DNA from 2 places in the Halopseudomonas sp. SMJS2 genome. Region 1 is predicted to be linked to the other one. Evidence: predicted binding sites of a transcription regulator. Region 1 holds the regulator's gene; the other holds the start of a gene.
What was found. Region 1 encodes LexA, which represses DNA repair genes until DNA is damaged. Its sites were predicted from a motif close to CTGTNTNNNNANACAG; they were not measured.
Positions count from the first base shown of each region.

Region 2: a site for LexA is predicted at 12,784-12,799, ahead of recN (DNA repair protein RecN). Genes of this name have one in related genera too.

Region 1 covers NZ_CP123445.1:1,929,563-1,944,310, reverse strand. Annotated here, with positions in the region: gene aceK (bifunctional isocitrate dehydrogenase kinase/phosphatase) at 1-1,424, opposite strand, end outside; gene cysK (cysteine synthase A) at 1,544-2,518, opposite strand; gene QAO71_RS09050 (DUF748 domain-containing protein) at 2,619-3,686, shown strand; gene QAO71_RS09045 (MoxR family ATPase) at 3,929-4,774, shown strand; gene QAO71_RS09040 (VWA domain-containing protein) at 4,849-6,027, shown strand; gene QAO71_RS09035 (DUF1653 domain-containing protein) at 6,600-6,818, shown strand; gene topA (type I DNA topoisomerase) at 6,917-9,535, shown strand; gene QAO71_RS09025 (DUF6586 family protein) at 9,547-10,053, shown strand; gene QAO71_RS09020 (hypothetical protein) at 10,115-10,354, shown strand; gene sulA (SOS-induced cell division inhibitor SulA) at 10,390-10,884, opposite strand; gene lexA (transcriptional repressor LexA) at 10,896-11,507, opposite strand; partial or broken gene QAO71_RS09005 (TetR/AcrR family transcriptional regulator) at 11,676-12,364, shown strand; gene QAO71_RS09000 (L,D-transpeptidase) at 12,424-12,906, shown strand; gene nagZ (beta-N-acetylhexosaminidase) at 12,955-13,941, shown strand; partial or broken gene mfd (transcription-repair coupling factor) at 14,001-14,748, opposite strand, start outside.
Region 2 covers NZ_CP123445.1:421,949-436,696, reverse strand. Annotated here, with positions in the region: gene ftsH (ATP-dependent zinc metalloprotease FtsH) at 1-262, opposite strand, end outside; gene rlmE (23S rRNA (uridine(2552)-2'-O)-methyltransferase RlmE) at 410-1,030, opposite strand; gene yhbY (ribosome assembly RNA-binding protein YhbY) at 1,119-1,433, shown strand; gene QAO71_RS02095 (DUF4149 domain-containing protein) at 1,511-1,909, opposite strand; gene greA (transcription elongation factor GreA) at 1,933-2,406, opposite strand; gene carB (carbamoyl-phosphate synthase large subunit) at 2,408-5,623, opposite strand; gene carA (glutamine-hydrolyzing carbamoyl-phosphate synthase small subunit) at 5,658-6,794, opposite strand; gene QAO71_RS02075 (hypothetical protein) at 6,942-7,118, opposite strand; gene QAO71_RS02070 (hypothetical protein) at 7,138-7,908, shown strand; gene dapB (4-hydroxy-tetrahydrodipicolinate reductase) at 7,968-8,774, opposite strand; gene dnaJ (molecular chaperone DnaJ) at 8,786-9,922, opposite strand; gene dnaK (molecular chaperone DnaK) at 10,044-12,002, opposite strand; gene grpE (nucleotide exchange factor GrpE) at 12,056-12,637, opposite strand; gene recN (DNA repair protein RecN) at 12,826-14,502, shown strand; gene fur (ferric iron uptake transcriptional regulator) at 14,564-14,748, opposite strand, start outside.

The DNA.
Region 1 (14,748 bases):
AACACCACGCGACCATGGCGGGTGACGCCGAAGTTCTTCAGCAGCATGTCGCCGGGGAAGATGTTGGCGGCGGCCAGTTCCTTGATGGCCTGCCCGTAGTCCAGCAGCGCCTCGCGGATCTGGGATTCACTGGCGCTTTCCAGATAGATGTTGAGCGGAGTCATGCGCCGCTCGGTCCAGCACTGGCGGACCAGCACGGTATCGCCCTGAATGATCACCGTGGAGGGGGCGACTTCCAGCAGCTCCTGCAGGCACTCGGGCTCGAAACTGTCCCGGGCGAAGCGGAAGTCGGCAAAATCCTGGGTGTCAGCCATGCGGCCGACGCGATCGTGGCGCTTTACCAGCCGATATTTCTCGATGACCGTGGCGCGGCTGATGTTCTTCGAGGGGGCGAAGCGATCCTTGATGATCTTGAATACGGTATTGAAGCCCGGCAGGGTGAATACCGTCATGACCATGCCCCGCACCCCCGGCGCCATGGTGAATCGATCATCGGGAGTGCGCGCCATGTAATCGATCAGCGTCCGGTAGAACTCGGACTTGCCCTGCTTGTAGAAGCCCAGGGCGGTATAGAGTTCGGCGACCTGTTTGCCCGGCAGCAGGCGCTTGAGAAAGCCGATCATTTCCACCGGTACCGCAGCGTCCACCATGAAGTAGGAGCGGGTGAAGGAAAAAATGATGGATACCTCGGACTCGTCGGTGATCACGGTGTCGACACTGACGCCTTCCTTCTCCCGGTGGATCAGGGGAAGTACAAAGGGCCATTTCTCACCCTGGCTCAATACGCGCCCGACCAGATAGGCACCCTTGTTGCGGTAGAACACCGGCTGGATCAGCTCGACGGTCAGACCATGGTCCAGCTGGGCCCAATCCGGCAGTCCCTGACGCAGGCAGCGCACAATCAATTGGCAATCGCGCTCGAAATCCGCCCACGGCACGTCGAAGGCGTACTGATCCAGGATCTGTCTGGCCAGGCTGGTCAGGCAGCCACCGGAGATGAATCCCCGAGTCAGCGGTACACGAGACGGTTTGCGCACCGTCGGTCGGGTGCTGTGGACGAACATGGTGCGGTCGCTGATCTGATCATGGCGATGCATCTTGAAGAACACCGAGTTGAACCAGGTTTCCGCCAGGTCATCGTCGAAGCGGTCTTCGATCAGTTCTATATACGCTTGTTTGATCGCCGGCCAGCAATCGGCGTCGAGAATATCGTGGCAGGCCGGGTCGGCGGAAAGCTGATCCCGGGTCTCGAAGATGCGCTCATCGTATAGGTTGATGCGCGCGGTGGAGGTTTCCTGGATTTCAGGCCATTGGGCCTGCTCGAAGCGGGCGCGGGCGCCCAGGGTCAGTTCGCGGAACGTCGCTCGATAAGCATCGAAGGCATCCAGCAGGCGTTGGGCGATATGCACGGCGGTATCTGACATGGGCAACCCTGGTAGTGAATCCGGAGGTGCCCAGAATAGCCAGTCAGCGAGTCCGGCGGAAGAGCCGCGGCTGATCGGATACCGGCGAGGTCACGCCGGCTCCGGATCAGCCCGACGGCTCAGGGCAGCATTTCCTGGTCGGTGAACAGGTCGGCGAACAGCATGGTGGACAGGTAACGCTCGCCGGAATCAGGCAGTACCACGACGATGGTGCGCCCCTGCATATCCGGCTCTTCGGCGATGCGCACCGCGGCGGCCATGGCGGCGCCGGAGGAGATACCGCAGAGAATGCCTTCCTCGCGCATGATACGCAGGGCCATGTCCTTGGCTTCTTCGTCGGTGGTCAGCTCTACCCGGTCGACCAGACTCAGATCCAGGTTGCCGGGGATGAAACCGGCGCCAATACCCTGGATCTTGTGCGGTGACGGCTTGATTTCTTCACCGGCCCGGGCCTGGGTAATCACTGGTGAGCTGACCGGCTCCACGGCGACGACAGTAATGGCCTTGCCGCAGGTCTGCTTGATATGGCGCGACACGCCGGTCAGCGTCCCGCCGGTGCCGACCCCCGAGACCAGTACATCGATACCGCCGTCGGTATCGCGCCAGATCTCCGGGCCGGTGGTCTTTTCATGGATGGCGGGGTTGGCCGGGTTCTCGAACTGCTGCAGGAGAATGTGGGTGTCGGGAGCGGCCTGGGTTATTTCAGTGGCTTTCTCGATAGCGCCCTTCATGCCCTTGGCCGGCTCCGTGAGTACCAGTTCGGCGCCCAGCGCCTTGAGTACCTTGCGGCGCTCCAGGCTCATGGAAGAGGGCATGGTCAGAATCAGTTTGTAACCGCGGGCGGCGGCTACGAAGGCCAGGCCGATGCCGGTATTGCCGGAGGTGGGCTCGACGATGGTCATGCCTTCTTTCAGAATCCCCCGGGACTCGGCGTCCCAGATCATGCTGGCGCCGATACGGCACTTGACCGAATGCGAAGGATTGCGCCCTTCAACCTTGGCCAGGATGGTGACGCCGTGGGGGGCCAGGCGGTTGATCCGGACCAACGGCGTGTTGCCGATGGACTGGGAGTAATCTGTGAAAACGTGGCTCATGGTTGTTCTCCTTGTGGATGCGCGGCCGGACCAGCCTATGCCTGGCGTTCATGGGCGTCAATCGGTTGAACTACCGATAACGGCACAAGTCAATCCTGTTATGAACAAGACCCTGCGTATTTCCATGATAACGGTGGCGGTGCTGTTGATCATACTGCACCTGATGCTGCCCTGGTTGGTACGCGAGTTCCTGAATGACAAGCTTGCCGAGATGGGCGACTACCGTGGCCATATAGAAGATGTGGACATGACCTGGTGGAATGGCGCCTACCGGATCAACGAGCTGGTGATCACCAAGACCGAGGGCGAGAATCAGGTGCCCTTCGTCAAGCTGCCGGTTATGGATATCAAGGTCCGCATGCGCGCCCTGTGGAAAGAGGGCGTGCTGATCGGTGTGGTCGACCTGTATGAACCGGAACTCAATTTTGTCGATGGCGAATCCGAGGCCCAGAAGCAGACCGGTGAAGGGGTCGATTGGCGTGCGCAACTGGAAGACATGGTGCCGGTGCGCCTGAACGAGGTGAACGTACACAGCGGCACGGTGTTCTTCCGTAATTTTTCCAGCGACCCGCCGGTCAACATCAACGCCAGTGATATCCAGATGACGGTGCGCAATCTGACCAACGCGCCCGATGCCCAGGGGCAACGCAGTGCCAGTATGAACGGCACCGCCAATTTCCTCGGTCACGCGCCGGTCGAGGCCACGGCGCACTTCGACCCGCTGGGGCGGGTGGACAATCTCGATCTGCAGTTTCGCATGCTGGGCCTGGACCTGACCCGCATCAATGACTTCGCCGGCGCCTACGGCAAGTTCGATTTCCGCGGGGGCGAGGGCGATCTGACCATGGAGCTGGATGTCGAGGACCGGCAATTGACCGGCTACATCAAGCCTTTGATGCGCGATGTCGACGTATTCGACATGGATCAGGATATCCGCAACGAGGACAAGGGATTCTTCCGGGGTCTATGGGAGGCGATCGTCCATGGCGGGCAGGAAGTGCTGCAGAATCAGCGCCAGGACCAGTTCGCCACCCGTATCGAGCTGAGCGGCAGTCTGGATAACGCGGAAATGAGCGCCTTCCAGGCCTTTATTCAGATCCTGCGCAATGCCTTCGTTGAAGCCTTCACACCCCGCTTCGAGCGGGCGCTGGAGGAAGATCAGGAGTAAAAGCCTGCGGTGAGGCGGTCATTTCGAGTGGGAGCGGCCCTGGCCGCGAAGCTCTTCTGCCAGGCCTCTTCGCGGGCGAGCCCGCTCCCACAATGCCAGTTCGCCGTCGTGCAGGTCCGCCCGCCATTCACTGAGTGAATTCCGCCTGTGCGTTTACACCCATTCGGGGTGCGGGCTATAGTCGAGGGCTGAGAAAATAACGTGAATGCCCGCTGTCAGCGGCCCGTCCCAAGGAATTCCCCATGAAGTTCGAAGGTACCCAGTCCTACGTCGCCACCGACGACCTCAAGCTCGCCGTCAACGCCGCCATTACCCTCGAGCGCCCGCTGCTGATCAAGGGCGAGCCGGGCACCGGCAAAACCATGTTGGCCGAGCAGTTGGCCGAGTCCATGGGCGCCAAGCTCATCACCTGGCACATCAAATCCACTACCAAGGCGCACCAGGGGCTCTACGAGTACGATGCGGTCAGCCGCCTGCGCGACTCCCAGCTCGGCGTGGACAAGGTGCATGACGTACGTAACTACATCAAGAAGGGCAAGCTGTGGGAAGCCTTCGAATCCGAAGAGCGGGCCATCCTGCTGATCGACGAAATCGACAAGGCCGATATCGAGTTCCCCAACGACCTGTTGCAGGAACTCGACAAGATGGAATTCTACGTTTACGAGACCAACGAGACGATCAAGGCCAAACAGCGCCCGATCATCATCATCACCTCGAACAACGAGAAAGAACTGCCCGACGCCTTCCTGCGCCGCTGCTTCTTCCACTACATTGCCTTCCCTGACCGCGAGACCATGCAGCGCATCGTTGATGTGCACTATCCGAACATCAAGAAGGACCTGCTCAGTGAAGCGATGGACATCTTCTTTGACGTGCGCAAGGTGCCGGGCCTGAAGAAAAAGCCTTCCACGTCCGAGCTGGTCGACTGGCTGAAGCTGCTGATGGCCGACGACATCCCCGAAGCCGTGCTGCGTGATCGCGACCCGACCAAGGCCATCCCGCCGCTGTATGGCGCGCTGGTGAAGAACGAGCAGGACGTGCAGCTGCTGGAGCGCCTGGCCTTCATGACGCGCCGGCAAAACCGCTAAGCGCTTCACCCTCTCTCCAGCCCTCTCCCTGCAAGGGGGAGGGGCTATCCGAGTTCTCCCGAGAGGCTGCAATCATGCTACTCAATTTGTTCAATGAGATGCGTGCAGCGAAGGTGCCGGTGTCGGTACGCGAGCTGCTGGATCTGATCAACGCGCTGAAGAACCATGTCGTGTTCGCCGATATGGACGAATTCTACTATCTGGCGCGCACGGTGATGGTCAAGGACGAGCGTCACTTCGACAAGTTCGACCGCGCCTTCGGCGCCTATTTCAATGGTCTGCAGGACCTCAACGAGCTGCTGGAAGCGCTGATTCCGGAGGACTGGCTGCGCAAGGAATTCGAGCGCCTGCTCACCGACGAAGAACGCGAGCAGATCAAATCCCTGGGCGGGCTGGACAAGCTGATCGAGGAGTTCAAGAAACGCCTCGAAGAGCAGAAGGAACGCCATGCCGGCGGCAACAAGTGGATCGGCACTGGTGGTACCAGTCCTTTTGGCTCCGGCGGCTACAACCCGATGGGTATCCGTGTCGGCGACGCGGGCAAGCGCCAGGGGCGTGCGGCCAAGGTCTGGGAGCAGCGCGAATACAAGAACCTGGATGATCAGGTGGAGCTGGGCACCCGCAACATCAAGATCGCCCTGCGCCGTCTGCGCAAGTTCGCCCGCACCGGAGCCGCAGACGAGCTGGATATCGACGGCACCATCGACCACACCGCCCGTGACGGCGGCCTGCTGAATATCCAGATGCGCCCGGAACGGCGCAACGCAGTCAAGTTGCTGCTGCTGTTCGATATCGGCGGCTCGATGGATTCGCATATCAAGGTCTGCGAAGAACTGTTCTCCGCCTGCCGGACCGAATTCAAGCATCTGGAATATTTCTACTTCCACAACTGCCTCTACGAGTCGGTATGGAAGGACAACATGCGTCGGACCAACGAGCGCATCCCCACCATGGACCTGCTGCACAAGTATGGGCCGGACTATAAGGTGGTGATCGTCGGTGACGCGGCCATGGCACCCTACGAGATCACCCAGCCCGGTGGCAGCGTGGAGCACTGGAACGAGGAGGCCGGCCACGTCTGGATTACCCGCCTGCGCGAGAAATATCCCAAGATGATCTGGATCAACCCTTATCCCAAGGATGCCTGGGGCTATACCACCTCGACTCGCATTATCCAGGACCTGATGGAGGATCACATGTATCCCCTGACGCTGGAGGGGCTTGAGGAAGGGATGCGGTATCTGAGCAAATAGATGTCGGGCTCTCGGGCTCGGGCATTGTAGTTGTAGGTGTCTGGTGCAAGGACTGCGCTTGGGTACTGCCCTTGGCGGACACGCCGCAAGTACCCGCAAGCGGGGCCTGCCCGTCAATCAAAGATTGCCGGGCGTTCGGCTGCACGCGAAGCAGTGCTTCGCAGACGTTTGCCTCACCCCTGTAGGCTCGCGGTTGCTATCCGACCGCCAGGGAAGGCGGGAGTGCCGGAAATGCAGGAGCATTTTCCGGCCCTGGCAACCGACGGTCCGCCAAGGGCAGTACCCAAGCTCCGCCGGCTAGCTCATCGCATATCCCGGCGAAAACACTATGGGATCTGCATAGCAACAGCTCCTTCTGCATAAATAGCTTCCCGTCTGATACCAATGCAGGGTTTCCCTGTAGTAACTTCAGGACGTTCTGACAGTCTTTGCCGGTTGGGTCAGGCAGACCGTCGGTTGCCAGGGATGGCAACCGCGAGCCTACAGGGATGTACTTGCGGCGTGTCTGCATGGCCCAGCCGGCAAAGGCTGTCTTGCACAGAGTCGAAGCCCCCCGCACAAGAGAAATAATCATGACATTGAAGCCAGGCCGCTACCGCCACTATAAAGGTAAGGACTACCAGGTGATCGGCATCGCGCGACATTCCGAAACAGAAGAGCCGTTAGTGGTCTACCGTACCTTATATGGCAAATTCGACCTGTGGGTGCGGCCGCTGGACATGTTCACCGAACAGGTGGTTGTGGAAGGCAAAACATATCCACGCTTTACCTTTGTCAGCGAAGACGTGTAGGCTCTGGCCCTCCAGACCGCCTGCGCCCCTTGCAGGCAACGTTGACGCCTCGCTCCCCCGCGCAGGCCGATTTGATTGATTGAGGAATACTGTTACCCATGGGAAAAGCACTGGTCATTGTGGAGTCACCGGCCAAGGCCAAGACGATCAACAAATACCTTGGCAATGACTTCGTGGTGAAGTCGAGTATCGGACACATCCGCGACCTGCCCACCAGCGGCAGCAGCAAGACCGAAAGCAAACCCAAGGGTGGACGCAAGGCCGCCTCCGCACCGGAAGTCGACAAGGCAACCAAGGCGCGGATGCAGCTGGTCAACCGGATGGGCGTCGACCCTGAAAATGACTGGAAAGCGCACTACGAGATCCTGCCCGGCAAGGAAAAGGTCATCGACGAACTGCGCCGCCTGGCCAAGGAAGCCGACACCATCTATCTCGCAACGGATTTGGACCGCGAAGGGGAAGCCATTGCCTGGCACCTGCGCGAATCCATCGGTGGTGATGAAAGCCGCTACCGTCGGGTAGTGTTCAACGAGATCACCAAAAAGGCCATCCAGGAAGCCTTCTCCGAGCCGGGCGAGCTGGACATGAATCGGGTCAACGCCCAGCAGGCACGGCGCTTCCTTGATCGGGTGGTGGGTTATATGGTCTCGCCGCTGCTGTGGCAGAAGATCGCCCGCGGCCTGTCCGCCGGCCGGGTACAGTCGGTCGCGGTCAAGCTGATCGTCGATCGCGAGCGGGAAATCCGCGCCTTCATCCCGGAAGAGTTCTGGGAAGTGCATGCCAACCTGAACACCCCGAAAAGCGAATCCGTTCGCTTCGAAGTGGTCAAGGAAAATGGCGAAGCCTTCCGTCCGCTGAACAAGCAGCAGACCGACCAGGCACTGGAGCAGCTGCAGAGCGCCGACTACAAGGTGGTCAAGCGTGACGCTCGCCCGACCAGCACCAAGCCCGGCGCACCCTTCATTACTTCCACGCTGCAACAGGCTGCCAGCACGCGCCTGGGCTTCAGTGTGAAGAAAACCATGATGATGGCCCAGCGGTTGTATGAAGCGGGCTACATCACCTATATGCGGACCGACTCGACCTTCCTGTCGGCTGACGCCGTAAGCATGGCGCGCGGCTATATAGAGAAGAACTTCGGCGCCCAGTATCTGCCCGAAACGCCGAACGTCTATGGCAGCAAGGCCAACGCCCAGGAGGCGCACGAAGCCATCCGCCCCTCGGACGTGAAGCTCAAGTCCACCGAGCTCAAGAGCATGGAGCGGGATGCCGAGCGGCTGTATGAGCTGATCTGGCGCCAATTTGTCGCCTGCCAGATGCCGCCGGCCAAGTACCTGTCCACCACCATCACGGTGCAGGCGGGTGATTTCGAGCTGCGCGCGCGCGGTCGTATCCTGCAGTTCGACGGTTTCACCAAGGTCCTGCCGCCGCTGGGCAAAGGTGGGGAAGACGAAGTGCTGCCTGACATGCAGGTGGACAACCAGCTTGAGCTGATCAAGCTCGATCCGAAGCAGCATTTCACCAAGCCACCGGCGCGTTATTCTGAAGCCAGCCTGGTCAAGGAGCTGGAGAAGCGTGGTATCGGCCGCCCGTCGACCTATGCCTCGATTATCTCCACCATCCAGGAGCGCGGCTACGTCACCCTGAACAACCGGCGTTTCTACGCCGAAAAGATGGGTGACATCGTCATTGAGCGGCTCAATGAAAGCTTCCCGAACCTGATGGACTACAGCTTCACCGCCCGCATGGAGGAATCCCTCGATGATGTGGCCCAGGGTGAAGTGATATGGAAGCAGGTGTTGGACAAGTTCTACGCCGATTTCAGCCTCAAGCTCAAGGCCGCCAGTGCGGCGGATGAGGAGCAGGGCATGCGGGCGAATCTGCCGACGCCAACCGATATCCCCTGTGTGGAATGCGGCCGGCCGATGATGATCCGTACCGCCTCTACCGGTGTTTTCCTGGGCTGCTCGGGCTATGCTCTGCCACCCAAGGAGCGCTGCAAGGCGACCGTCAATCTGGTGCCCGGTAACGAAGTGGCAGCCGATGACGAGGAAGGCGAATCACGCATACTGCGCGCCAAGCGCCGCTGCCCGATCTGTGCCACCGCCATGGACAGCTACCTGGTGGATGAGCGCCGCAAGCTGCATGTGTGCGGCAATAACCCCGACTGCAGCGGCTTCGAGGTGGAAGAGGGGCAGTTCAAGATCAAGGGCTATGATGGTCCGGTGATCGAGTGCGACAAGTGCGGCAGCGAGATGCAGCTCAAGACCGGCCGTTTCGGCAAGTACTTCGGTTGCACCAACAGCGCCTGCAAGAACACCCGCAAGCTGCTGAAAAGCGGTGAGGCGGCGCCGCCGAAGATGGACCCGGTACTGATGCCGGAGCTGCGCTGCGACAAGGTCGATGACGTCTATGTGTTGCGCGACGGTGCCTCGGGTCTGTTCCTGGCTGCCAGCCAGTTCCCGAAGAACCGTGAAACCCGCGCTCCGCTGGTCAAGGAGCTGCTGCCGCACCGCGACGCGATCGACCCGAAGTACCACTTCCTGCTTGATGCGCCGGTGGCTGATCCCGATGGCAACCCCACGGTGATCCGCTATAGCCGCAAGAGCAAGGAGCAGTACGTGCAAAGTGAAATCGAGGGCAAGCCCAGTGGCTGGCGCGCGTTTCACGATGGCAAGGGCTGGGTCGTGGACGATGGGCGCAAGCCCAAGCGCTGAGCGGAGGCTGTATGGTGAATGAGATCTACACCCGCACCAACCAGGCACTCTCATTTGCCCGTCTGGCGCTGACATCCTGGGAGGCGGCGGCAGGTGCCACTGATCTGGGCGCCATGACCCAGGCGCGTTACCACCGTGAGCACGTCCTGTTCCATGGTTACCGCGCGGTGTTGGCGCTGATTCATGAAATTGCCGAGCGTTATCGCTGGCCGTTGCTGGACGCTCGCGATGTCGAGCAGGTGTTGCGCGGTGATCTGTCCGAACGCTTTCCCGGGCCGGAACTGGGCGAGCTGACGCAACTGGCAATGGATGATGGCAGCTGGCTGGCGGGGCTGTTGCGGGCCTGGGGGCAACTGTTCGCAGCCGAGGCCGCCCCATCCCGAACTGCTGCCGCCGGCGAGCTGATTGCCACCACGGCTGCTCCGGTGGCGGAATGGGGTATCGACGAGGCGCAGGCAGCGCTCGCTGCGCTGGCCGCGCAGATCGAGCGTTATCGCGAGGGAATGCAGGAGTGGTGAGCGGTGGTCGGCTCAGGGTGGCTGTGATACCCTGCGCGGCTTGACTGACAGGAGACGTACAATGCCTTCACCCTTTCTCGAGATCATAGAGCTTGCCGACGGCACTGTCGCTTTGCGCCGCCCGGACGAAGAGGGCAAGCCGCTGTTGACCATCGAGTTCTCCGAAGAGGCAAGGGACTTTCTGCAGGGCAACTACGTGGAAGTGGCCAAGGCGATGATCAGTACTGGCATGCAGATGGCTGGTCAGATCATGGAAGAAGATCCCGATCTGGAATTCGACGAACACCGCGTATTGCATTGACCCAGTCGGGCAAACGCCCGACCGAGGTGGTCACATCAAGCCATGCCGGTGCTGCCCAGGCGCACATTGAGGCTGGCGCAGTACCCTGAGCGGGCAGCTGCCTCTAGGCGTAGATGGGTGCTTGCCAATGGTGGCAGCCAGCTCACCACTGTGTGGCTGTAGCCTAGCCGCAGAATCTCGCAGCATAATTCCAGTGTATCCATGCCATGCTTGGGACGGATGATGAGTATGCGCTGGGGATCGAGCCCCGAGGCCCGCAGCCACTTCTGGCTGACCGGCAGCGGCGGGTCGATCAACGTCAGCCAGCCCGGACAACTGGCCTGGCTCAGATCCCGCAACACCGGCGCCAACCATTGCAGGCACTGGCGTGGCGTACCATTCAGACTGATCTCACTGAAGCCGATGTTCTCCGGCTCGCTGTCAGGTAGGGCCGTACCGCTCAGGCTCTGTGCCTGCAGGCGAGACGACATCATGACCTGGTGCAGCAGGTCGGGTTGTGCGGCTGAACCTTTGTTTCGCGCATACTGCATGGCGTACTCCTTCAGTGGCGTATCACGCCGACGCTCAGACCTTCGATGATCAGTTCCTGTTCGCGCAGATCGACTTCTATGGGCGCGAAATCAGGGTTCTCAGCAATCAATGACACCTTGCGGCCCTGCTTGTGGAAGCGCTTGACGGTCACCTCGTCATCGAGGCGGGCGACGACTACCTGGCCATTCCTGACTTCGCTGGTGCGATGTACGGCGAGCAGGTCTCCATCAAGAATGCCGATGTCCTTCATGCTCATGCCGCGCACGCGCAGCAGGTAGTCGGCACGGGGGCTGAAGAACTCGGGGCTGATGCGGCAATGGTCCTCGATGTTCTCTACCGCCAGGATGGGGGCGCCGGCGGCCACCTGGCCGATAACCGGTAATCCATCTTCCTGGTTCTGGGCCTCACTGTCGGCCGGCAGGCGGATGCCGCGGGAAGCGCCGGGGATCATCTCAATGGCGCCTTTGCGGGCCAGTGCCTTGAGGTGTTCTTCGGCCGCGTTTGGTGAGCGGAAGCCAAGCTCGCGGGCAATCTCCACCCGGGTGGGGGGATAGCCATTGGCACTCATGTATTCCTTCAGGAAGGCCAGTACCTGTTGTTGCCGTGCCGTCAGTTTAAGCATTATCCAGTACCTGTCTTTTTATACAGTTATTGGGATTATATACAGTTGTGCCCGCAGGGCAAGTCGTTTGGCCAGTTTGCTTGCGCAGACGGCTGTGGTAAAACGTTCAAGTTGACAGGGAGATCGTTTGAAACGTATGTTTCAAACAAATGTATCTGGGAGTTATCCGTGGCACAGTCTGAAACAGTCGAGCGCATCCTTGATGCCGCCGAGCAGTTGTTTGCCGAAAAGGGGTTTGCGGAAACCTCGCTGCGTCTGATCACCAGCAAGGCCGGGGTGAACCTGGCGGCGGTGAACTACCATTCGGTTCGAAGAAATCCCTGATCCAGGCGGTGTTCACCCGCTTCCTCAATCCCTTCGTCAGCAGTCTGGAGCAGGAGCTTGATCGCAACGAGCAGGCCGGTAATCCAGAGCAGAGTCTTGAGGAGTTGCTGGACATGCTGGTGCGGCTGGTGCTGGCGGTGAAGCCACGCAGCGGGCACGATCTTTCTACCTTCATGCGGTTGCTGGGTTTGGCTTTCAGTCAGAGCCAGGGTCATTTGCGCAAATATCTGGGTGAGGTCTACGGCAAGGTGTTCCAGCGCTACATGGCGCTGGTATTGCGCAGCTCGCCCGAGCTGCCGGCGGATGTGCTGTTCTGGCGTGTGCATTTCATGCTGGGCAGTGCGGCATTCACTCTGTCGAGTATGAAGGCGCTCAAGGCCATGGCCGAAGCAGAGTACGGTGAGCGCGCCGGGACCGAGGAGGTGCTGCGACAGATGGTGCCTTTCCTGGCCGCCGGCATGCGTGCCAGCCCGCAGTTGCGGGGGGAGGCGAGCAGTCGCCTGCGCGATGCCCCGGAACCGGTGGCGCCCTAGGACTTACTTCCCGCTGTGTGATCCGCTATCGTGTATGCCTTTGTTGCAGCGGAGTGACCATGCAGCTGGACCTGATCCATATATCCATCGAGCGTCAGTTGCTGACCGGCTCCAGGGCCGGTCGGCAGCTGTGCCAGTATCCGGTATCAACAGCAAAGAATGGTGCGGGGGAATTGAACGGCAGCGGTTGCACGCCGCGCGGCCGGCACCGGGTGCGGGCCCGCATCGGTGAGGGCCAGCCGCTGGGTGCGGTCTTCATTGGTCGGCGGCCGACCGGCGAGGTCTGGTCGCCTGAGCTGGCCGCTACGCACCCGCAGCGGGACTGGATCCTGACTCGCATACTCTGGCTCTGCGGTGAGGAGCCGGGTATCAACCGTGGCGCCGATCGTGATTCCCAGCGCCGCTACATCTATCTGCACGGTACCGGTGACGATCAGCCGATGGGCGTCCCGCTGTCCCATGGCTGCATCCGCCTGCGTAATCCGGATATCCTGGCGCTGTTCGAGATGACCCCGGCCGGCTGTGCGGTAATCATCGAATAGCGCTTGCCCTACATTCCAAGGAGCACTTCATTGAAACAAGGCACATTGATGCTGGATCTGGCCGGCACCTGGCTGACGCCGGAAGACCGCCAGCTGTTGAGACAGCCCGAAGTCGGCGGCATGATCCTGTTTGCCCGCAATACCGAATCCCCGGCCCAGGTGCGCGAGCTGGTACGCAGCATTCGTGCAGTGCGCCCCGATATGCTGATCGCCATTGACCAGGAAGGCGGGCGGGTCCAGCGGCTGCGGCGGGATGTGTTGCGGTTGCCGGCGCTTGGCCGAATCGCCGGGTGCGCTGCCGCAGAGCAGGAGCAGCTGGCCGAGGCTGCGGCCTGGCTGATGGCGACCGAGATGCTCGCCTGCGGTATCGATATCAGCTTTGCGCCGGTATTGGATCTTGATTACGGGCGCAGCCAGGTAATCGGCGACCGTTCCCTGGGCGGTGATCCGCAGCAGGTGAGTCGCCTGGGTCAGGCCTATATCCAGGGGCTGCGGCAGGCCGGCATGGCCGCGACCGGCAAGCATTTCCCCGGGCATGGCTGGGCAGAGGCTGATTCACACTTCGACCTGCCGGTCGATGAGCGCAGCGAGGCGACGATCCGCGAATCCGATCTGCAGCCCTTTGCGGCGCTAGCGCCGTTGCTGGATGGGATCATGCCGGCGCACGTGGTCTATCCGGCGGTGGACAGCCTGCCGGCGGGCTTTTCCCGCCGCTGGCTGCAGGACATCCTGCGCGCTGAGCTGGGCTTTCGTGGGGTGATCTTCAGTGATGACCTGACCATGGCCGGCGCTCACGCGGTGGGCGGCATGGCGGAGCGGGTCGATGCGGCGCTGGCGTCCGGTTGCGACATGCTGCTGGTGTGCAATGATCGCGCTGCGGCTGAGCAGGCGCTGGCGCATGCGCAGCAGATGGGCATGCAGCCGTCGCCCCGGGCGCAGGGCATGTTGGCCAGGAGCACCCCCGGTATCGATTACAAGGCCCAGCCGCGCTGGCGGCAGGCGGTCGAACTGTTGCAGGGGGCGGGCTTGCTCTGATTCTTGGTGGGGGCATCTTTTGAGCTGCCCCCAACCCAATCAGCTGGGCACAGCCCTCTTCATCGACGCTTGCCTTTGCCGGGGCTGGGGGGCGTGCTGGGCACTTGCTGCAGCCGTTCCACCAGGGCTTCGACGGTATTCAGGCGCAGCGCCGCGGTGCCCATGGGCGCGCTGAAGCGGAATACGCTGCCGCCATCCAGCCGGTAACGCTGCGGGTTGTCCTGAATCAGGCGGATCAGCGTCAGCGGATCGACACTGGTATCGGCAGCGAACTCGACGCGGCCATGCTCCGCGCCAACATCGATCTTGGCGATACCCAGCGGCGCACAGCGCAGTTTCAGCGCGGTGACCCGGAACAGGGTTTTCACCTGTTCGGGCAGCAAGCCGAAGCGGTCGATCATTTCCACCTGCAAGTCCTTCAGGTCGTCATCATTGGCGGCATTGGCGATGCGCTTGTACAGGGTCAGGCGTGCATGCACGTCCGGCAGGTAGTCGTCGGGAATCAGCGCCGGCAGGCGCAGGTTGATATCCGGGCCGCCGCTCAGCGGGTTTTCCAGCTCCGGCTCCTTGCCCTGCTGGATGGCCTTGATGGCCCGTTCCAGCATGTCCATGTACAGAGTGAAACCGACCGCCTGGATCTGCCCGCTCTGGCCTTCGCCAAGTAGCTCACCGGCGCCGCGGATCTCGAGATCATGGGTGGCCAGGGTAAAGCCTGCGCCCAGGTCCTGTGCCGCGGCAATGGCTTCCAGGCGCTTTTCCGCGTCACCGGTGAGTTTGCGCCGGCCGGGGTCAGCAGATAGGCGTAGG
Region 2 (14,748 bases), 1.5 Mb from region 1:
CCACCACATCATTTTCCAGCAGGTCGCCGATCAGGCCGTTGTCCTGGATCGCCGGGCGTACGGTCTTGAATACTTCACCATCCCGGCGCTTACCGGTAATCACGAAGCCATCCACGGTGACGCGCTCAACCTGGCGATCATTCACCAGCTCGAGGAATTCGGTGTAATTCAGTGCTCGCGGTTCGGTAGGACTGCTGAAATTATTCATCACAGTCACCAGCACTGCAGCGATGATCAACCACAGAATGAGGTTTTTCGCCATATCGTTCAAATTGCTATCCTCTTGCCCGCCAACAGGTGGTCCGGGCCTGGCTGTATTCGTCTGTTTATCCGGCCTGCCTACCTTACACCAGAATCCGGCGCGGCGGCAGTTATGCCAGTGTAACGCCCTGTGTCGCCGGCTCCGCCGTCAGCCCTTGAAGCCCCGCGCCAGCAGGTAGGTCTCCCGCGACCTGTCCCTCGACGCTCCCGGCTTGCGCGTCACCATCTTGTCGAAACGGCTACGCATGTCCTTGAAGTATTCGTCGAATCCTTCGCCATGAAACACCTTGATCAGAAAATCGCCGCCCGGACGCAGTACCCGCGTGGCCATGTCCAGCGCCAGCTCGCACAAATACATGGCGCGCGGCTGATCAACAGCGGGCGTACCACTCATATTGGGGGCCATATCGGAAATAACAAGATCAACCTGTCCGTCACCGATGGCCGCCAGGATCGCTTCGAATACCGCGTCCTCGGTAAAGTCGCCCTGGATGAAGTTCACATCCGGAATGCTGTCCATCGGCAGGATGTCGGAGGCAATGATCCGGCCTTTCTCGCCGATCACCCGGCTGACCACCTGCGACCACCCGCCCGGGGCGGAGCCGAGATCCAGTACGGTCATGCCGGGTCGCAGCAGACGATCCTTTTCCTGGATTTCCAGTAGTTTGTAACTGGCACGGGAACGGTAGCCGTCCTTCTGCGCCAGTTTGACATAGGGGTCATCAAAATGTTCTTTCAGCCAACCTTTGCTGGTCTTTGATCTTGCCACGGAATACCTCATGCAGCGGATCGCGCCGCCGGTTATACTAGTTTCCTTTCTCGACATTCATCGAATACAGGAACTCACACGGATCATTATGGCGCTCAGCTCTGAACAGAAGAAAGCCTACAAACGCATTGGCCACCATCTCAAGCCGGTGGTAATAGTCAGCGAGCAGGGTGCCAGCGAAGGTGTGCTGGCGGAACTCGATCGCGCCCTGAATGATCACGAGCTGATCAAGATTCGCATCACCGTCGGTGATCGCGACACCAAGCAGGCACTGATCGACGAGCTGTGTCAGGCCAGTGGCGCAGAATTGGTTCAGGTCATCGGCAAGATGGTCATCCTGTTGCGTCGCAACAAGAAAGCCAACCCCAATCTGTCGAACCTGGCCCGCTTCAAGGACTTCTGACGTCCTGCCAGCCCTGACCGGGATTTCTGTGGAGGCGCCCAAAGCCGCTCCCACAGACTTCCCACCAACAAACCTGATCAGCGCCCGGTAATCTCATCCGGCCGCGGCTGCAGTATCAGCACCAAGCCGGCGAATGCCACCACCAGATAGCTGAACATCTGCCAGTACTCGCCGCGCGGCAAGCTACCAACCAGGAAGAACACCGCCGCAGCCAGCAGCACCACCAACAGCAATTGCCCGCGCAGATCCCGCCAGACGGTCCATCCCAACACCAAACCAGCCACCAGACACTGCAATAGTGCGCATACTGCGGCAAAACCGACCAGCAGCGGTCGCATGAAGCCGCCGATCTCATCGATCAGCAACGGCGCCAGACCGAACCGCTCCAGCGCCGGCAGCATGACGAAGTGCAGCATCCACACGCCGCCGACCCACAACGTCTGGGCCAGCTGCCAGGCTACCCTGCCGCTACGCATTGCCGGCAGAGCAGCAGACTGGCTCACAGGTGTTGAACCTCGACGATTTCATACTCGACGACGCCAGCGGGGGTTTTGACTGCCACGATCTCGCCTTCCTCCTTACCGACCAGCGCCCGGGCAATGGGCGAGGTGACGGAGATCTTGCCTTCCTTGATCTCCGCCTCGTCCTCACCGACGATCTGGTAACGCACTTCCTCGTCGGTATCCACATTGGCAATGGTCACCGTGGTGCCGAAGATCACCTTGCCCGTACGGGCAATGGCGGTGACATCGATCACCTGGGCATTGGACAGACGGCCTTCGATATCACGGATACGCGCCTCGACCATACCTTGCTGCTCGCGCGCGGCATGGTACTCGGCATTCTCCTTGAGATCGCCCAGCTCACGCGCCTCGGCAATGGCCTCGGTGATCTGCGGACGCAGCACTGTTTTCAGGTGCTTGAGCTCTTCTTCCAGGGCCAGTGCGCCCTGCTTGGTCATCGGATATTTCATGTCAGATTCCCTCGTGCAGTTCCTGAAGGCGGCGCACTGCGCGCTCAGGGCCGAATTTCAATGCCATGCATACCGCCTGACCGCCGGCCAGAGTGGTGGTGGAGTACACCTTGTGCTGCAAGGCATTGCGACGAATGGAATAGGAGTCGGCGATGGACTGCCGGCCTTCGGTGGTATTGATTACCAGCCGGATCTGGTCGTTCTTGATCATATCGACGATATGCGGGCGACCTTCGGTGACCTTGTTCACACGGCGCACCGGCAAACCAGCCGCCTCGATGACCTTGGCGGTACCGGCGGTGGCCACCACTTCGAAACCGAGCTCAGTCAGATCACGGGCCACGTCGGCGACGAAGGGCTTGTCGTCCTCACGCACGCTGATGAACACGGTACCCGAGGTCGGCAGCACCTCGCTGGCGCCCAGCTGCGACTTGGCAAAAGCCTCGGCGAAACTGTCGCCAATGCCCATCACCTCGCCGGTGGATTTCATTTCCGGCCCAAGGATGGGATCCACACCCGGGAACTTGGCGAACGGGAAGACCGCTTCCTTTACCGAGAAGAACGGCGGAATCACCTCTTCGGTGAAGCCCAGCTCCTTCAACGTCTTGCCAGCCATCACCCGCGCAGCGATCTGCGCCAGGGAGCGGCCAATGCACTTGGAGACGAAGGGCACGGTACGCGAAGCCCGCGGATTCACTTCGATTACGTAGATGGTGTCGCCCTGCAGCGCCAGCTGCACGTTCATCAGACCGACCACACCCAGCTCCAGCGCCATGCGCTTGACCTGGTCGCGCATCTGGTCCTGTACCTCGGCAGACAGCGAGTACGGCGGCAGCGAGCAGGCCGAGTCACCGGAGTGTACGCCCGCCTGCTCGATGTGCTGCATGATCGCACCGATGACCACATCAGTGCCGTCGGACACCGCATCCACGTCAATCTCGATCGCACAGTTGAGGAAGTGGTCCAGCAGCACCGGGCTGTCATTGGAAACCTTCACCGCGTCACGCAGGTAGCGCTTGAGCTCGTCTTCCTGGTAGACGATCTCCATGGCGCGACCGCCCAGTACGTAGGATGGGCGCACGACCAGCGGGTAGCCGATCTTGTTCGCGGCCGTGATGGCCTCGTCTTCGCTGCGCACAGTGGCGTTCGGCGGCTGACGCAGGTTCAGGCGCTCGACCATCTGCTGGAAGCGCTCGCGGTCCTCGGCACGGTCAATGGCCTCGGGGCTGGTACCGATGATCGGCACGCCGGCCTCTTCCAGGGCACGAGCCAGCTTCAGCGGAGTCTGCCCGCCGTACTGCACGATCACACCCTTGGGCTGTTCGACACGGACGATTTCCAGCACATCTTCCAGGGTCACCGGCTCGAAATACAGACGATCGGACGTGTCATAATCGGTGGATACGGTTTCCGGGTTGCAGTTGACCATGATGGTCTCGTACCCGTCTTCACGCATGGCCAGAGCCGCGTGCACGCAGCAGTAGTCGAACTCGATACCCTGACCGATGCGGTTCGGGCCGCCACCCAGCACCATGATCTTGTCACGGGTCGACGGGTTGGCCTCGCACTCTTCCTCATAGGTGGAGTACATGTAAGCGGTATCGGTGGCGAACTCGGCGGCGCAGGTATCCACCCGCTTGTACACCGGAAACACGCCGAGCTTCTGGCGCTGCGAACGCAGGTTCTTCTCGCTCACGCCCAGCAGCTGCGCCAGGCGGGTATCGGAGAATCCCTTGCGCTTGAGGCGGAACATCAGGTTCTTGTCGAGATCGGCCAGGCCCAGTTTGCTGACACGTTCCTCGTCCTTGATCAGATCCTCGATCTGTACCAGGAACCAGGGATCGATCTTGGTCAGATCGAAGATGCGCTCGACACTCATACCGGCGCGGAAGGCATCACCGATGTACCAGATACGCTCGGCGCCCGGCACCGTCAGCTCGCGGGTCAGGTCGGTGGCCGCATCCGCGGCACTCAGATCCAGCTGCGGGTCGAAGCCGCAGGAGCCCACTTCCAGGCCACGCAGCGCTTTTTGCAGCGATTCCTGGAAAGTCCGGCCAATGGCCATGACCTCACCCACGGATTTCATCTGGGTGGTCAGGCGCGCATCGGCATTGGGGAATTTCTCGAAGGCAAAACGCGGAATCTTGGTAACGACGTAGTCGATCGATGGCTCGAAGGACGCCGGGGTACGGCCACCGGTAATGTCGTTCTGCAGCTCATCAAGGGTATAACCCACCGCCAGCTTGGCGGCGATCTTGGCAATCGGAAAACCAGTGGCCTTGGAGGCCAGCGCGGAAGAACGCGACACCCGCGGGTTCATTTCGATGACGACCATGCGGCCATCCTTCGGGTCGATACCGAACTGCACGTTGGAGCCGCCGGTTTCCACACCGATTTCACGCAGCACCGCCAGCGAGGCGTTGCGCATGATCTGGTATTCCTTGTCGGTCAGGGTCTGGGCCGGAGCCACGGTGATGGAGTCACCGGTATGCACGCCCATGGGATCGAAGTTCTCGATCGAGCAGACGATGATGCAGTTGTCCTTCTTGTCGCGGACCACCTCCATCTCGTATTCCTTCCAACCGATCAGCGATTCGTCGATCAGCAGTTCCTTGGTCGGAGAAAGATCCAGACCGCGGTTGCAGATTTCCTCGAACTCTTCGCGGTTATAGGCAATCCCGCCACCGGTACCACCCATGGTGAAGGATGGGCGAATGATGCAAGGAAAGCCGACCTTGTCGAGGACGCCGTAGGCTTCATCCATGTTGTGAGCGATGCCGGAACGCGGGCATTCCAGGCCGATATCACGCATGGCCTTGTCGAACCGCGAACGGTCTTCGGCCTTGTCGATGGTATCGGCATTGGCACCGATCATCTCCACGCCGAACTTCTCCAGCACGCCGTGCTTTTCCAGATCCAGCGCGCAGTTCAGCGCAGTCTGACCGCCCATGGTCGGCAGCAGCGCGTCCGGGCGCTCCTTCTCGATGATGCGCGCTACCGTCTGCCACTTGATCGGCTCGATATAGGTGGCATCAGCCATGGCCGGATCGGTCATGATGGTGGCCGGGTTGGAGTTCACCAGGATCACCCGGAACCCCTCTTCACGCAGCGCCTTGCAGGCCTGGGCACCGGAGTAGTCGAACTCGCAGGCCTGGCCGATCACGATGGGACCGGCGCCGAGGATCAGAATACTTTTGATATCAGTACGTTTTGGCATAGTGTGCTTTTAATCCTTGGGATAGACCGACGACTCAGGCGCTCTTGTTCATGGCTGCGATGAACCGCTCGAACAGCGGTGCCACGTCGCCCGGACCGGGGCTCGCCTCAGGGTGTCCCTGGAAGCTGAAGGCCGCCTTGTCGGTGCGCTCGATGCCCTGCAGAGTGCCGTCGAACAGGGATTTATAGGTAGCGCGGACGTTGGCCGGCAAACTGGCCTCGTCCACCGCGAAGCCGTGGTTCTGGCTGGTGATCATCACCACACCGCTATCCAGATCCTGAACCGGGTGGTTGGCACCATGGTGGCCGCTGGGCATTTTTACCGTGCGCGCACCGGAAGCCAGGGCGAGCAGTTGGTGACCCAGACAGATGCCGAGGATCGGGGTATCGGATTCCAGCAACTCCTGGATGGCCTTGATTGCGTAATCGCAAGGCTCCGGGTCGCCCGGACCGTTGGCCAGCAGCACACCATCGGGATTCAGCGCCAACACTTCCGCTGCCGTGGTCTGGGCGGGTACGACAGTCAACCGGCAACCGCGGCCGACCAGCATGCGCAAGATGTTGTACTTGACGCCGAAATCATAGACCACCACATGGTAGGGCAGATCGGCCGCGTCAATCTCAGGGTGGCTATCAGTGGCCAGATTCCAGGGAGCGGAACGCCATTCGTAGGCTTCTTTGACACTGACCTCCTTCGCCAGGTCCATGCCCTTCAGACCAGGGAAGCCGCGCGCCAGCTCCAGCGCTTTTTCTTCAGTCGCGTCCTCACCCGCCATGATGCAGCCATTCTGCGCACCTTTCTCGCGCAGAATGCGCGTCAGGCGACGGGTATCGATGCCGGCAATGGCCACAGTGCCATTTTCCTTGAGGTAATCCGGCAGCGATTGCTTGTTGCGCCAGTTACTGGCGACCAACGGCAGGTCTCGGATCACCAGGCCCGCCGCCCAGACCTTCCAGGACTCGGCATCTTGCGGCGTGGTACCGGTATTGCCGATGTGGGGATAGGTCAACGTGACGATCTGCCGTGCATAGGAAGGATCGGTAAGGATCTCCTGATAACCGGTCATGGCTGTGTTGAACACGACCTCGCCGACACTGTGGCCGTCGGCGCCGATGGCCTCACCGCGGAAAATGCTGCCGTCGGCAAGGGCGAGAATGGCGGGCTTGGACAAGAAAACCTCCGAAAGACTGACACGTTTTTGCCAAACGCGGGCTGCACAAAAGCGGGAATGATGTGTTTACCACTTCATTCCACTGCAAAGGCATTGGTCAGATACGCGCTGATATAGACTGATTAGCGCGATAGTTTACCGGTTTGATCAGTAAATATCCACACCGACCATCTCGCCCACGACCATTGAACGGGACGATTTCGGGCTCTGTTTCATAATCGCGATGAACATGCTAAAACTGCAGGGGATGAAATCCTTGGCCGCAGAGCCTGGGAAGTTCTGCCGGTACGCGCCTGTCGCGACCGGATCAGGATCAAAAAACAAAAAACAGGGACTCCAGACAATGAAGATGCATCTGAAATACCTCTTGGTTCTGCTGCTGCTCGGCTTCGCCGGCCAGACCCCAGCCGACACCGACGCGCAATTGGCGCAGAACATCCATGAACTGCGCAGCGAAGGCTACCGGGCCGCCACCTACCTGTTGATCGATAACAACCTGTTCGAACGTGTACGGGAGCCCGGCAACCGGGAGACCTACAACGACGCCCTGGGCAACATGGAAAAACTGCTGCGCCTGATGGACAACCCTCAGGATCTGCGCACCCCGTTCAACGAATTTGTCGGCCTGATTCGCGAACTGGAGAACCAGAGCCTGGAAGAGGCCCATTACCACCTGGCCACGGTCAACCGCATCATGATGGCCCATGGCAAGCTGGACAAAGCCGCCGGGGCACAGTATTCCGGCCTCGCTGGCACCATCAGCGAACATCTTCACGCGCTGCATCAGCAGAGCCTGGAGACGAGCCAGATCCTGCTGCTCTACCAGAACAGCATGTTCAGCTCGATCGGCATCTACTTCATCGAACCCGGCGAAACCGTGTTTCAGAATATCGATGCCAGCATTGTCCAGCGCTCAGCCACCCTGAAAACCCTTTTGCCCGAGCTGTCCGGCACACTGAACGACCTGGACAAGCAGTACAGCTTCATCCAGCCGCGCCTGCTCAACCACCGGGCCGACTGGGTACCGACCATTGCGGCCTTCTACCTGCAGCGCAATACCGAGACCCTGAACGACCTGGCACGCGAACAGGTGCGCCAGAACAAGGCCAGCTGAGCCGGCGGGCACAAAAAACCCGGCCTCGAAGGGCCGGTTTTTTTGTTGTCACGCATAATTCAGTCACGCAGCGCCAGCACATCCTGCATGTCGTACAGACCACTGGTGCGCCCACCCAGCCAGATCGCTGAACGCACCGCGCCCTTGGCGAAGGTCATGCGGCTCGACGCCTTATGGGTAATCTCGACCCGCTCGCCTTCGGTGGCAAACAGTACGGTGTGGTCACCGACCACATCACCGGCGCGCACGGTGGCAAAACCGATGGTGTTGCGGTCGCGTGCGCCGGTCTGGCCTTCACGGCCATACACCGCCACGTCCTGGAGGTTGCGACCCAGCGCATCGGCAACCACTTCCCCCATGCGCAGCGCAGTGCCGGACGGCGCATCGACCTTGTGCCGGTGGTGCGCCTCGATGATTTCAATGTCCGCCTCGTCACCCATGACCCGGGCCGCCATATCCAGCAGCTTGAGGGTCAGGTTGACACCCACGCTGAAGTTCGGCGCGAACACCACCGGTACCTGCTGAGCCGCATCGGCAATCTGCTGCTTTTCCGCGTCGGAGAAGCCGGTGGTGCCGATTACCAGGGCCTTGCCCGCCGCACGACAGATATCGAGATTGACCAGGGTGCTGGTCGGATGAGTAAAGTCGATCAGCACATCGAATTCGCTGAGCACCTGATTCAGATCACCAACGATATTCACGCCGAGCTTGCCGACGCCGGCCAGCTCACCGGCATCGGCACCGATCAGACTGCTCTGCGGCCGCTCGATCGCCGCCGTCAGGCTGGCTCCTTCTGCTTGCTGGATGGCCTCGATCAGGGTCTTGCCCATCCGTCCGGCTGCGCCGATTACCGCTATTCTTCTCATGCTTGCCCCGGTCAGAACTTCATGTCTTCAAAAAAATTCTTCACACCTTCGAACCAGCTCTTGGCCCGCGGCGACTGATTGCTGCCCTCGGCCTGCAGCGTATCACGCAGTTCGTCGAGCAGCTCGCGCTGACGTTTGGTCAGGTTCACTGGCGTCTCGACCACCACCCGACACAGCAGGTCACCGGCCGAGCCACCGCGCACCGGCACCACGCCCTTGCCACGCAACCGGAACAGCTTGCCAGTCTGGGTACCGTCGGGAATCTTCAGCTTGACTCGGCCGTCCAGAGTCGGCACTTCCAGCTCACCACCCAGGGCAGCATCGGCAAAGCTGATCGGCACTTCGCAGTACAGATTCTTGCCGTCACGCTGGAAGATCTTGTGCTCGCGTACCGAGACCACCACGTACAGGTCGCCCGAAGGACCGCCGTTGACACCCGCCTCGCCTTCACCGCCCAGCCGGATGCGATCACCGGTATCGACACCAGCCGGCACCTTGACCGACAGAGTCTTGTGCTCTTCGACCCGGCCCTGGCCGTGACAATCCCTGCAGGGATCGCTGATCATCTGACCGGTGCCATGACAACGGGGACAGGTCTGCTGCACAGAGAAGAAACCCTGCTGCATGCGCACCTGGCCGTGGCCACCGCAGGTGGTACAGGTCACCGGACTGGTGCCCTTCTTGGCACCGCTGCCATCGCAGGTATTGCAGCCCACCAGGGTCGGCACCCGGATGGTTACAGACGTGCCGCGCACAGCCTCTTCCAAATCGAGTTCCAGGGTGTAGCGCAGATCACTGCCCCGCTGCACGCTGGAGCGACCACGCCCGCCGCCACCACCACCGAAGATATCGCCGAATACATCGCCGAAGATGTCGGAGAAGTTGCCGCCGCCAAAGCCGCCGGCACCGGCCCCCATATTCGGGTCGACGCCCGCGTGGCCATACTGATCATAAGCCGCCCGCTTGTTGGCATCGGTAAGAACTTCGTAGGCCTCGTTGGCCTCCTTGAATTTCTCTTCCGCTTCCTTGTCATCCGGATTGCGGTCCGGGTGATATTTCATTGCCAACCGGCGATAGGCCTTTTTCAGCTCGGCTTCACTGGCGCCGCGCTCCACGCCCAGCACCTCATAATAGTCACGCTTGGCCATATATCCTGTTTCCTTTAGAAAGCCTTACGGCACAAACAGCAACGCGGGAATAGCTCCCGCGTTGCCCTGCCGCGATGTGTACCGGGCCTCAGGCAAAGCCCGACACCCGGTCACGCAAGGACTACTTGTTGTTGTCCTTGACCTCTTCGAACTCGGCATCCACCACGTCATCGGCATTGGCATCACCGGCGTCCGCCTGGCCTTCCGCCTGAGCCGACTGCGCCTGCTCGGCGTACATCTTCTGTACCATCGGGCCGGACGCTTCGGACAATGCGTTGATCTTGGCTTCGATCTCGGCCTTGTCGTCGCCCTTGATCGCCTCTTCCAGATCGGCCAGCGCCTTCTCGATAGCGGCCTTCTCTTCCTCGGTGGCCTTGTCGCCCGCCTCGGTCAGGGTCTTGCGAGTGGCATGCACCAGCTGGTCACCCTGGTTGCGCACGGTCACCAGCTCTTCGAACTTGCGATCTTCATCGGCGTTGGCCTCGGCATCACGCACCATCTGCTCGATTTCTTCATCGCTCAGACCGGAGTTGGCCTTGATCACGATCGACTGCTGCTTGCCGGTGGCCTTGTCCTTGGCGGACACATTGAGGATACCGTTGGCATCGATGTCGAAGCTGACCTCGATCTGCGGTACGCCACGCTGCGCCGGCGGGATGTCGGCCAGGTCGAAGCGACCCAGCGATTTGTTCTGCTGCGCTTGCTTACGCTCACCCTGCAGTACGTGAATGGTCACTGCAGTCTGGTTGTCGTCCGCGGTCGAGAACACCTGCGACTTCTTGGTCGGAATGGTGGTGTTTTTCTCGATCAGCGTGGTCATCACGCCGCCCATGGTTTCGATACCCAGCGACAGCGGGGATACGTCCAGCAGCAATACGTCTTTCACGTCACCGGCCAGTACCGCGCCCTGGATAGCTGCACCCACGGCAACCGCCTCATCGGGGTTGACGTCCTTGCGCGGCTCCTTGCCGAAGAACTCGGCAACGGTCTTCTGCACCAGCGGCATACGGGTCTGACCGCCCACCAGGATCACTTCGTTGATGTCGGAAACATCCAGACCGGCGTCCTTCATGGCCACACGGCACGGCTCGATGCTGCGCTTGATCAGCTCTTCAACCAGCGACTCCAGCTTGGCACGGGTCACTTTTACCTGCAGGTGCTTGGGACCGGAGGCATCGGCGGTGATGTACGGCAGGTTGACATCGGTCTGCTGGCTCGAGGACAGCTCGATCTTGGCTTTCTCAGCGGCTTCTTTCAGGCGCTGCAGGGCCAGCGGGTCGTTGTGTAGATCAACGCCGTTTTCCCGCTTGAACTCATCCGCCAGATAGTCGATCAGACGCATGTCGAAGTCTTCACCACCAAGGAAAGTGTCGCCGTTGGTGGCCAGCACTTCGAACTGATGCTCACCGTCAACTTCGGCAATCTCGATCACCGATACGTCGAAGGTACCGCCACCCAGGTCATATACCACCACGGTGGAATCGCCACGGGCCTTGTCCATCCCGTAGGCCAGCGCAGCCGCTGTCGGCTCGTTGATGATGCGCTTGACGTCCAGGCCAGCGATGCGACCGGCATCCTTGGTGGCCTGACGCTGGCTGTCATTGAAGTAAGCCGGTACGGTGATCACCGCCTCGGTGACGGCCTCGCCCAGATAGTCCTCGGCGGTCTTCTTCATCTTCTTCAGCACTTCCGCAGAAATCTGCGGCGGCGCCATCTTCTCACCCTTGGCCTCGACCCAGGCGTCACCGTTGTCGGCCTTGATGATCTTGTAGGGCACCAGCTTGATGTCCTTCTGCACGACGTCTTCGTCGAAGCGACGACCGATCAGACGTTTGACGGCGTTCAGGGTGTTCTGCGGGTTGGTGACCGATTGGCGCTTGGCGGACTGGCCGACCAGCGTTTCTCCGTCGTTGGTATAGGCGACGATCGACGGCGTGGTACGACCACCCTCGGCGTTCTCGATCACCTTGGCCACACCATTTTCCATGACAGCGACGCAGGAGTTGGTAGTCCCCAGGTCGATACCGATGATTTTACCCATGTGCTGTGTCTCCGAATATGCTGGCCGCTGCTGGTGCAGCGGCGCTGTTTGATCTGTGTATGGACCCTAGATGGGGTCACGGAAAATCTTTTTCAAGCCTGCTCGTTGATCGAACCTGCCGCCCCACCGGCACCCGCCTTGCTCACCACCACCATCGCCGGGCGCAGCAGGCGGCCGCTGAGGGTATAACCCTTCTGGAATACCTTGATCACGGTATTGGGCTCGACATTGTCGCGCTCTTCCATGGTCATCGCCTGGTGCAGTTCGGGGTTGAAGGGTTCACCATGGGGGTCGACCGCGACGATCTGATGTCGGGCCAGGGTATCGCTGAACAGCTTCAGGGTGAGCTCCATGCCATCACGCATCGGCTTGATGGCGGCATCTTCGTCACTGGACAGCTCCAGGCCGCGCTCCAGGCTATCAACCACCGCCAGCAGATCATTGGCAAAACGTTCCAGAGCGAACTTGTGCGCCTTTTCCACTTCCTGTTCAGCGCGACGACGGGCATTCTGCACATCGGCAGCGGCACGCAGAGCCTGATCCTGGGCCGTGGCCAGCTGCTCTTCCAGGCTGGCGATCCGGGCTACCAGGTCCTCTTCCACAGCAACGGTCTCCTGCCCCTGATCGGCTACAGACTCCTCGTCCTGCAGCTCCTGTCTCGGTTCGTCCACCATGTATATCTCCTGTCTGACAAAATAAGGCGACACGGCCCAGCGGCCGGATTGAACTTCACTGCACCCTATATGGGGATCGCCTTCCCAGGTTCAAGGGCAGTTTTTCACAGCGGGTGAACAAGGGGTTGAGGAACCCCACAGCACTACTGTATAAATAACCAGAACAACAATCTTCGGAGAGCGACTCCATGTTGGTGCATCTGGCGGTGAACAACTACGCAATTGTCGATCATCTCGAGCTGGAACTCGATCGGGGCATGACCGTGATCACCGGTGAAACCGGCGCCGGCAAATCCATCATGCTCGACGCACTGGCGCTGACCCTGGGCGACCGCGCCGACAGTGGCGCCGTACGCCCGGGTGCCGACAAGGCAGACATTCTTGCCACCTTCGATATCAGCGAGATCCCCGAAGCGGTCCAATGGCTCAGCCAGCGCGACCTGAGCAGCGACGAATCACAGGTCATCCTGCGCCGGGTGGTCACCGCCGAAGGCCGCTCACGCGCCTACATCAACGGCAGCCCCTGTCCGCAGCAGGATCTCCGCGCCCTGGGCGAAATGCTCATCGATATTCACAGCCAGCATGAACACCAGTCGTTATTGAAAGCTGATACCCACCGCCGACTGCTGGATGACTATGCCGGCGCCAGCGACCTGGCCCGCCAGGTCCAGCTCGCTGCGCAGCGTTGTCGGCAGACCGAGCAGGCGTTGCAGCAGGCCAGTGACACCAACGATGAGCAGAACGCGCGCATTCAGTTGCTCAGCTATCAATTGGAAGAACTCGACAATCTGAGCCTGCAAGATGGCGAACTGGAACAACTGGAAGCGGAACAGCGGCAGTTGGCCAACGCCGAGCTGATCATGCAGTCCTGCCAGCAGATCATCAATATCTGCAGCGAAAGCGACAGCGGCAGTGTGCTGCAGGCACTAACCTCAAGCCTCAACCGGCTGAGCGGTCTGAAGGAGCATGGCCGCAGCCTTGATGAGGCGCACAACCTGCTGTCCGGCGCGCAGATTCAGGTGGAAGAAGCGGTTGGCGAGCTGACCCGCTATCTGGACCACTTCGAGGCCGACCCGCAGCGCCAGCAGCAGGTCGAAGAGCGGCTCGGCGTGATTCATGACCTGGCCCGCAAACATCGGGTCAACGCCGATGAATTGCCCGCCTTGCAGCAACGCCTGATCGACGAGCTGGAAGGCATCCAGCAGCAGGACGCCGACCGGGAACGACTATCTGAGGAATTGGTAGCCTACCGCGAGCACTTCCAGAGCCTGGCCAGCCGCCTCTCGGACACCCGCCGCAAGGCCGCCACCCGCCTGGCCAAAGCCGTTACCGGCGAGATCCAGCAACTGGGTATGCCCGGCGGCCAGGTCAAGGTGGAGCTGCATCCGCTCAAAGCTGAACAGACTCCACTGCAGGGCCTGGAGAATGTCGAATTTCTGGTCAGTGCCAATCCCGGCCAGCCGGCCAAGCCCCTGGCCAAGGTGGCCTCGGGCGGCGAACTGTCACGTATCAGCCTGGGCATCCAGGTCATTACCGCCCAGACCTCGCGAGTCTCGACGCTGGTATTCGATGAAGTAGACGTGGGTATTGGCGGGCCAACCGCCGAAATCGTCGGCAAGTTGCTGCGCCAACTGGGCGAACGCGGCCAGGTACTGACGGTGACCCATCTGCCGCAGGTGGCCGCGCAGGGGCATCAACATCTGTTCGTACGCAAGGAGCAGAAGCGCGACTCGACCCGCACCTGTATCGACCGCCTGGATCAGGAAGGCCGCGTGCAGGAAGTGGCGCGCATGCTGGGTGGAGTGGATCTTACCGAGGAGTCCCTGGCCCATGCCCGCAAACAATTGGCGGGCAATCAGCCATGACTGGCTGACGGCTTGCCCGTCAGCCAGTGCAGGTCAGGCGAGTGCCTGACCTGCCGATGCATCAACCTTTCTTCTTCACATACAGCACGAGGTTGTGATCCACCATCTCGTAGCCGTGTTCCTTGACGATTTCCTTCTGGCGACGCTCGATCTCCTCATCGAAGAATTCGATCACTTCGCCGGTGTCCACGCACACCATATGGTCGTGATGCTCGCCATCTGCCAGTTCGAATACCGCATGGCCGC